DNA from 3 places in the Pseudoalteromonas sp. Angola-4 genome. Region 3 is predicted to be linked to each of the others. Evidence: predicted binding sites of a transcription regulator. Region 3 holds the regulator's gene; each other region holds the start of a gene.

What was found. The regulator sigma-54, encoded in region 3, starts transcription at its own class of promoters, with help from an activator protein. The targets are predictions, from matches to a motif close to GTTGGCACGNNNNTNGNNT.
Region 1: the regulator sigma-54 is predicted to act here: its motif matches at 1,444-1,462, upstream of dps (DNA starvation/stationary phase protection protein Dps).
Region 2: the regulator sigma-54 is predicted to act here: its motif matches at 2,080-2,098, upstream of PSH48_RS00815 (EF-hand domain-containing protein).

What each region holds. Positions count from the first base shown of each region.
Region 1 is NZ_JAQREK010000020.1:52,024-55,197, forward strand. It holds gene PSH48_RS18070 (DUF2189 domain-containing protein) at 1-45, shown strand, start outside; gene PSH48_RS18075 (nucleoside-binding protein) at 135-914, opposite strand; gene dps (DNA starvation/stationary phase protection protein Dps) at 1,526-2,041, shown strand; gene PSH48_RS18085 (alkaline phosphatase PhoX) at 2,294-3,174, opposite strand, start outside.
Region 2 is NZ_JAQREK010000001.1:177,558-180,731, reverse strand. It holds gene PSH48_RS00825 (MFS transporter) at 1-1,153, shown strand, start outside; gene PSH48_RS00820 (hypothetical protein) at 1,282-1,734, opposite strand; gene PSH48_RS00815 (EF-hand domain-containing protein) at 1,746-2,021, opposite strand; gene PSH48_RS00810 (PA4780 family RIO1-like protein kinase) at 2,276-3,130, shown strand; gene PSH48_RS00805 (response regulator) at 3,149-3,174, opposite strand, start outside.
Region 3 is NZ_JAQREK010000009.1:62,340-65,513, forward strand. It holds gene rapZ (RNase adapter RapZ) at 1-361, opposite strand, end outside; gene PSH48_RS11840 (PTS sugar transporter subunit IIA) at 381-833, opposite strand; gene hpf (ribosome hibernation promoting factor) at 838-1,125, opposite strand; gene PSH48_RS11850 (RNA polymerase factor sigma-54) at 1,153-2,652, opposite strand; gene lptB (LPS export ABC transporter ATP-binding protein) at 2,722-3,174, opposite strand, start outside.

The DNA of each region.
Region 1 (3,174 bases), on a different contig from region 3:
TATATTGCAGTTATTAAAACCAAAAAACCTCGTGGTTACGAGTAACAACCAACCACTTAAAGTTCCAACCACACTGACCAAAAATAGCGCCAAAAGGCGCTATTTTTTTATTAACCTAGCAAAGCAAGCTGTGCTTAAAATACCCAAATAGCATGTAAAAAGGGCTGGTTTTCTATTTTATTAGTCCCTAACTTGTTGTACCAATAGCGCCACTCTACCCCTACCATTAACTGCTGCGGGTTTAAATTAAAGTTTTGCCCTACATCCCAATGCACAGCGGGTTGAGCAAGCAACCACTCATTAACTTTATTGCCTAGTTCGTCATCACGCCCAGAAATATATTCTACGTGGCCGGTAAAATAAAATGCTTGGCTAGCTAGTGTAAAAGGTGCACCCCATGCAAGGTCTATAAAAATGCTGTTGTCTTGCTTGGCTAGCTGATCTTTTTGCACGCCGCCGTTGGCATCAATGTAACCTGCAAAAGTAGTTGTTAAAAAATCAAAACCTGGGGCATCCCAGCTGAGCTTTATGCCTGGGGTATATTTCATTAATCCCTCTTCACCGGCGTTTATACCAAACACTAAACCTGTGTCTTTTATTGCACCATAACGCACAGAGGTATCAAAGGCTTTTGATAAGCTAAGTGTTGTGTACCACTCGCCATATATACCCGTATCTTGAAAACCATCACTAAGGCTGTCGTTTAAAAAGTCGATAAAAAAGTAGTTATCACCTAAGTCATGCTCTGAGGCATGCTCTATGGTGTAGGTGCGTGTAAATGACGACTCCCCGGTAAAGGGATTTAAGGCATCGCCAAAATTTGTGTGAAGCTGTGTGACGCTCCAATTTTCTGCTAGTGCTGAGTGAGACAAAAGCAGTATAGATGTTGTAAACAGTGTTTTTAAAAAATTCATGATTTATTTACATAACCCCAATTAAAATGCGGCGGGAGTATATCAGTGAGCATTCACCAACTAAAGAGATTAAATAAGTACAAAGGCTGATTTTTAAAATCTAAGCAGTAAAGCCCAGTAGGGCGACTTTAAAAGAGCAGCGTTAGCCCTGTATAAAACACCTGAATTAATCATTACGCAGGTAATAAATAAGCACCTTTATATTTTGTATACCCTTGCTTAGCTTATTTACTGGGTTTTATTTAGAGGTTGTAGCGCGTGCAATATTAAGGTGAGCTTTAAAGGCGATTTAATAACGGCGTGAATTGTAAGGCTAGGTACTTTAGGTAGCTGTATTACACAGACTATACCTTATTGAGCATAAACAAATTTCAACTCAATCGATAAACAGCCACAGCTTTTTTACTACTGTGCACAATTTACAAAAATAAGTGCATAAAATTCATATTCTACGTCTCTCCCTTTTTAACCCTACGTACCCAATGAAAAATAAAGCATTAGGTATCAACAACTTAAATAAATAAACTTGGTAGGCATAGGCTTTGCTTCATGTATTGCAAGTTAAATGGTAGCAATGGCTACATACAACAAATTACACAACGGGAGACATTATGAGTAACTCACAACACCCAATTGAATTTACAGCCCCAGGTATGGATAACGAATCAGCAAAAAAAACAATTGAAACACTCGATAACCGACTCGTAGCGCTTTTAGACTTACAACTTACTTTAAAGCATATTCACTGGAATGTAGTAGGCCCAAGCTTTATTGGTGTGCATGAAATGTTAGACCCACAAGTCGATGCTATTCGCGAAATGACCGACACCATCGCAGAGCGTATTGCTACATTAGGCGGTACGCCACAAGGTACACCTAAGTCAATTGTAGATCGCCGCACATGGGAAGAATACTCATTAGGTAAAGCCTTTGTAGTAGAGCATTTAGGTGCATTAGACAAAGTATACAGTGGCGTAAACGCCGACCACCGCAAAGCCATTGGCACGCTGTCTGAATTAGACCCAGTATCAGAGGATATGATCACCAGCCAGCTAGGTGACTTAGAGCAGTTTCAATGGTTTGTACGTGCACACATTGAATCGTCTGCAGGTAAACTAAATCATTAATTTATTACCCACTTTGCCATACAAGGAATGTTAATAAGAGTTAAAGGACTAATAAAGATACAAGGATACGTTACATAAGTAGGTACAGGATGAAGTGCAAACTACAAGGACTCGTTGCTTATTACATAAAGGATGTAGTAAATGCACCAAGGATGACTAAAGCTTGCTAACGGATTTGGTAAACCTACAAGGATTGTTAAAATACAAACGCCTAGTATAAGGCATGCTAAGCGTTTGTATTTTTTTACCACTTTAAAGCTTAAAACTATCCCACGGACCAGTAATAGCCAACGTTTTAGTTGGCATGTATACGTTTACAAACAAGGTTTGCCCGTCAGGTGAAAAACACGCCCCAGCAAGCTCTGTTTGCGCATGCAATTTAGCAAAGTTATACACCTCTCCTTTGGGTGTTACCCCGCGTAAATGGTTATTCACCGTGTCTGTGTATTGATCCTCACATACAATTAAATGCCCGTTAGGTGCTACCGTTAAATTATCACCAAAGTTGTATAACGACTCGTTTGTACTTTCTACAAATAGTTGTATTTTACCAGGCTCATTTTGCTCTAACTCAGTGCCTTCGTTTTTTGAAGGTGTGTACTTCATTACCTGACCTAACTGCTTTTTGCCCCCATTAGTACAGCAAAAATAAAGCTCATTTTTACCCCAATGTATTCCCTCTCCTCGTGCAAATAAGGCTGCACCTTTTTTATAACCTTGCTTACGTAGGTCATCATTTGGGCTTTTAGGGTCTGTGAGCGTTATCCATTCAACTAAAAGGTCGCTGTGTAATGGCATGGCTGGTGAGTCCCAATTTCGGCTATCAAACTGAGGCTGGTTTTTAATTACCATCGCTTGCAATGTGCCGCCTTTATTTAACTTATCGCGATGATGAGGAATAAACCGATAAAACAAACTATCGCCTCTATCTTCAGTTAAATAAACAATACCAGTTTGTGGGTCTATTGCTGCGGCTTCATGATTAAAGCGGCCCATATCATATAATGGCTCTGGCTTAATTAGGCCTTTGGCGCTGGCTGGTACCTCAAAAATGTAACCGTGAGATTGAGACAAGCCATCGCTTTTATCCATAACGGTTTCTTCGCAGGTTAGCCAACTACCCCACGGCGTTA
Region 2 (3,174 bases), on a different contig from region 3:
CGATGCCCTCCTCAACCCTAAAATAACTCTGCCTTGGTTAATGCAAAGCTTAAACGTGCCAAGCGCGTTTATAGCGTGGCTCGTGCCTATAAGAGAATCTGGCTCTTTATTACCACAATTAGCGATAGCCAATATTATCCGTAAACTCTCTGTAAGAAAGTGGGTATGGGTTTGCGGTGCATTTGCCCAAGCGGTATGTATTGGCGCTATGGTTGGTGTTTCATTTGTGCTAGAAGGCGCTCAGGCTGGCTATGCAATTTTAGCTCTGCTGGTGCTCTTTAGCCTCGCCCGCGGGTTTAATTCTATTGCCGCTAAAGATGTATTAGGTAAAGTTATTCCTAAAAAAAAGCGGGGCAATATTAGTGGCCTGGCGGCAAGTATAGCTGGCTTTGCAACACTCACTTTTGGTTTAATGATGTGGTTTTTTTCGGGGCAAAAAGAGCAAAATACGGTATTAATTGCGCTGTGTTTAGGCGCCGTTTTGTGGGTTGTTGCTGCACTTTTTTATAGCCGCATAAACGAATACAAAGGGGCGACACAAGGCGGTAAAAATGGCTTTTTAAATGCGCTAAGTAAATTAAAGCTGCTTTATCAAGATAAACAATTTGCACACTTTGTAATTACCCGCGCCTTTTTACTTTGCTCAGCCCTAAGCGCGCCTTTTTATATTATTTTAGCAAGCTCTCAGCAGTTTGAATTTTCATTATTGGCAGTATTTTTAGCCGTGTCTGGCTTAGCAAGTTTAATTTCTGGGCCAATATGGGGAAGACTCAGCGATTTTTCTAGCCAAAAGGTGCTTGTGATCAGTGCGTTACTTGTCACCATAAACGGGGTGAGTGTGTTTGTAATAGCCACATGGTATAGCCAGCTGTTTGAATATGCTTGGGTAATACCTGGTTTTTATTTTTTGCTTTGCATTGCTCATCAAGGCGTACGGCTCGGGCGTAAAACCTATTTAGTAGATATGGCACAAGGCAATAAACGCACTGATTACGTGTCGGTTAGTAATACTGTAATAGGCATTTTGCTTTTAATGTTAGGCAGTATAGGGCTTTTAGAAGCATTTTTATCAACCGCACAGCTTATTTTGTTGTATAGCCTGCTCGGTTTGTTAGGGGCTATTAGCGCGATTTTTTTGCCTCAAGCAGAGTAATATCAATGCGCAATAATACGTCATCAATTAAGCGAATTGGTATAATAAAAAAGCCCAACAAAATAATTGCCGGGCTTTGGACTTAAGACCTAAGGATAAACAGTCAGCTTTACCTCAAGTTATAACACCTAAGCAGTTACATTTAGCAGTGAATCACCTTCACTTAAGCCAAATTTTTCTTGTACCGATGAAAGAATTGATTCTTTATCTTCATCAGATAGCTGGCTTGAATACTCAGTTAATAACTCATCTAAGTAGCTAACCACTTCGTCAGTATCAACAGATTCTAAAGAGTTTTGCGGCGGCGGTGGCGGGCGCTGTCCTTCAGGGCGTCCTGCATCGCCAATACTTTTAGCGTCAAAATCAAGTTCGCTCATTAAATCAGCCAACTCTTTTGTCGGTGAGCTCCCCTGCTCTTCAAATGCAGCTTGAATACTTTGCGCATCTTCCGTGCTTAGGTTTTGTGCATCAAATTCTGCAAGTGTTTCTTTAACAAACTCAGTTTGCTCTGAAGTTAAAGCGCTTACTTGGCTAGATTGTTGAGTCATAAAACTCGCTGAGCTACCAATACTGTTGATCATATTTTTCTCCCTTAACGTGCGCGGCGTGGTGGCTTGTGTTCACTTAATTCTTGTTCGCTAATTTCGCCATTCCCATCGGCATCTATTTCGTCAAAAATAGTTTGCGCATCGCCTTGCGGTGGCGCACTTTCGCTAAATTCTGCAAGGCTAATCACACCGTCACCATCTGCATCTATGCTTGAAAAGTCAGGTTTAGGTGGTGGGTTATCACCGCCTCTGGCTGCAACATTGGCTGAAAAAGCCATTGATAATAATGCAGCAACGGCAAAAGTAGAAAAATGCTTCATCGTGGTCACCTTGGGTTAAATATTAATAAAGGGTATGAATATAAAGTACGCTTAAAAAACGCAAACATTGTGCAAACAATAAGGAAATAAAAATAAATCCGATTTTTATCATGTTATTTTTACCTTATTCGGTATTTCGGTTATTGTGATAACTAATTACTTAAAACCACTTTCAACACCTGTTTTGAGAGCTAACATACTAAGGACTTATTAACATACATGTTTAATCTTCCAATTTTTCTAGTTGTATCGCAGTGAAAATACCTAAACGCCTCCAGCCACTCGTTGATGATGGCCTAATTGATGAAGTGATAAGCCGCTTAATGAGCGGTAAAGAAGCGGATGTATTTGTGCTGCGCAGCGGTGGCGAAATTCGCTGTGCTAAAGTCTACAAAGATGCCGTTAAACGCAGCTTTAAAAAGGCAGCTCAGTATCAAGAAGGCCGAAAAGTAAGAGGCGGACGCCAAGCCCGCGCCATGGATAAACGCTCTAGTTATGGGCGACAACTAGAAGAAGAAATTTGGCACAATGCAGAAGTAGACGCGCTTTCACGTTTATCACGCGCTGGCGTCAGAGTTCCTGATACTTATTACTGTATTGATGGCGTGTTGTTAATGGAGCTTGTGTGCGATGAAGACGGAGATGTTGCTCCACAGTTAGGGCATGTGACCCTTACACAGCAAGACGCTATTGAGCAGTACAGTATGATGGTTCATTATATTAAATTAATGCTGTGCGCTGGTATTATCCACGGTGACTTATCGGAATTTAACGTACTTGTTGATAGTAAAGGGCCTGTAATTATTGACCTTCCACAAGCTGTAAACGCCGCAGCCAATAACAGTGCGCAAGCAATGTTTACGCGCGATGTAAACAACATACGCCGTTATTATGCGCAGTTTGCACCTAGCCTATTAAACACCCATTACGCTAAAGAAATGTGGGCACTGTTTGAAGAGGCTAGCTTAACGCCAAACACTGTGCTCAGCGGAGAATTTGAAGACAGTAACGAATCTGCAGACGTAGATGCGGTACTCGATGAAATACAAGCGGCCGAATACGAAGAGTTCGACCGTTTAGAGCGTATTAAAAACGCTGACGATGAGTAAAACTGCGTTCACGTTTAGCTATTGAGGGTGAACAAACCGATAGC
Region 3 (3,174 bases):
CTTTTTCTTTTTTTATTGCTAAATCAAGCGGCAGTGAATCGATGGATAAAGGGTGTAATCTGCGTGTTTCTGAAAAACGTTTGATCAGTGTTTGATCATCACTATCTAAATAAAACAGTGTGGGTTTAGCAAAGTCAGGAAGGTACTCGAGAATATCGTTAAATTCGTCTTGTTCTTTGGGAATATTACGAACATCTATGCTAACGGCTATTTTGTCATAGTTATCTGAAACACTTCGCACTAAAGAGGGCAGTAGGTTGACCGGAATATTATCTACGCAATAATAGCCTAAATCTTCAACCACGCGTAAAGCAACCGACTTACCTGAACCAGAACGGCCGCTTATGATAATTAACTCCATTTATAGCCCTTAGTATTTACTACGATTGATCAACAATTACTTGATACAGCTCTGCATCGGTTTTAGCACTACGCAGCTGTTTACAAAATTCTTTGTTGCTCAGTTTATCAGCTATGGTTGCCAGAGTCTTTAGGTGCTGTTGGTTATCGCCATCTGGTACGATGAGTGCAACAAAAATATCAACAGGGCAGTTATCAATAGCATCAAAGTTAACAGGAGTGTCGCTAACAAGTACTAAAGCCAGCGGCTCTTCTACGCCACCCATTCTGCCATGAGGAATGGCGATACCCCGGCCAATACCAGTACTGCCTAGCTTTTCTCTGCTTGCCAGCGCATTAAGAATATCTTGTTGTGGTAAGTAGGGGAGCTTTTCATGAGCAAGCTCACTGATAAACTCTAAAATTCTTTTTTTACTACTAAAAAGGACCGCAGCTTTGCTGCAGTCCTGGCATACTAATGTACTTAATTTCATAATATTAGTGTCTAGCAAGCTTCTCTTTATGTTTTATGACTTGACGATCGAGCTTGTCAATCAACGAGTCTATAGCGGCATACATATCTTGGTGCTCTGTTGAGGCAAATAAATCTGCGCCACTTACATGAATAGTCGCTTCTGCTTTTTGGTTGAGTTTTTCTACATCGAGAATGACATGCACATTGCTAATATGATCTGAGTGCCTTTCTAGCTTTGCAAATTTATTATTTACATAGTCTCTAAGTGAATCAGTTACTTCTACGTGACGACCAGTTAGGTTTAGTTGCATAAGCATTTCCTCTTTGTTTTTTACGTCTTATATCAAACTCTTTCTCTGATTTGACGGTGGAATAGCTAGCGATTCACGGTATTTTGCTATTGTGCGTCTAGCTACTTTAATTCCTTGCTCTGCCAATATATCCGCAATTTTACTATCACTCAATGGTTTAGCTGAGTTTTCCGCGGCAATTAGCTTTTTAATTAGGGCACGTATTGCGGTTGATGAACACTCGCCGCCATTTTCAGTGCTTACGTGGCTTGAGAAAAAATACTTAAGCTCAAATATACCACGTGGTGTATGCATATATTTTTGCGTAGTAACACGCGAAATTGTCGATTCATGCATTTCTACCATTTCAGCAACATCGTTTAAAACCATTGGCTTCATGGCTTCGGGGCCATGTTCAAAAAATGCCTGTTGCTGTTTTACAATACAGTTTGTTACCTTAAGCAGCGTGTCGTTTCTGCTTTCAAGGCTTTTTATAAACCATTTAGCTTCTTGTAAGTGAGAGCGAATAAACTGGCTATCACCACTTGATTTTACGGTACGTGACATAGCCGCGTACTGACTATTTACGCGTATTTTTGGCATGCTATCTGGGTTTAGCTCTACCACCCAGCGGCCTTTTATTTTTTTAACCGACACATCTGGTATCACATACTCCGACTCTTCCCTTACTATTGTATCTGCAGGTTTTGGGTTGAGGGTATGTATTAGGGTCATGACCTCTTTAAGCTCGTCTTCTTTAAGCTTAGTCTTTTTCATTAATGTACGATAGTCGCGTGCCGCTAATAGATCAATGTGATCGGTTAAGATCATTTTAGTTTGTTCTATAAAAGGGGTGTCTTTATCAAACTGGTTTAGCTGAATACACAAGCACTCTTGTAAACTGCGCGCGGCTATACCTACAGGGTCAAATAACTGAATACGCTTTAAAACGGCTTCTATTTCATCAAGTTCAACTTCAACTTCGTCATCGTTTTCTTGGTTAAAGCTCTCTAAAATCTCTTCGCAACTTAGCGTTAAAATACCCGAGTCATCTACAGCTTCTACAATGGCAATAGCAATGGCTTCGTCAGTTGGGCTAAAAGGAGTAAGCTGAAGCTGCCACATTAAATACTCATGTAGCGTTTCAGTAGAGGCACCTTGATAAATAGACTCATCTTCCGGCATTGGGCCTGAGGATGCCGCAGGGGCTGCGCTCATGTACTCATCCCAGGTTACATCCATTGCCATATCATCGCTAACGGTGTCTTTATTTAAAGCTTCGCCACTGTCTTGCTCGTACTCGCTGGTTGTACCGTCAGCCGATGCGCTTACGGTTACATCATCCGTATCTGCTTTTTGTTCATTTTTTCCAGCCGACTCTTCCGTGTAATCTTGCTCTTCTACTTCTAATAGCGGGTTGCTATCAAGTGCTTCTTGTATTTCTTGCTGGAGATCCAATGTACTGAGCTGCAGCAAGCGAATCGCTTGTTGCAATTGTGGAGTCATTGTAAGTTGCTGGCCCATGCGCAGCTGTAATGATTGCCTCATGTATCTCTAACAATCCTTTTATGTTGTTATAATTAATATTAGCAGATGCTTGTAGGTGTGGCTTAAATGTTACAGCCTAAATTGCTCGCCTAAATAAACATCGCGTACAGTTTTGTCATTTAATACGTGTTCTGGGGTGCCAGATGCAATTAGCTCCCCATGAGAAACAATGTAGGCTTTTTCACAAACATCAAGGGTTTCTCTTACATTGTGATCGGTAATTAATACGCCAATGCCACGGTTTTTAAGATGTTCTATTATTTTCTTTATATCTAACACTGAAATCGGATCAACACCAGCAAAAGGCTCATCCAATAAAATAAATTTAGGGTTTGCTGCCAGTGCTCTGGCAATTTCTACACGGCGGCGTTCACCACCAGAAAGCGCCATACCTTGGCTATCGCGAATATGCTGAATACTGAATTCATCAAGTAAGTTGTTAAGCGTTTCTTCTCGCGCGGCTTTATTGAGCTCTTTACGCGTTTCTAAAATAGCCATTAAGTTTTGATAAACTGTCAGCTT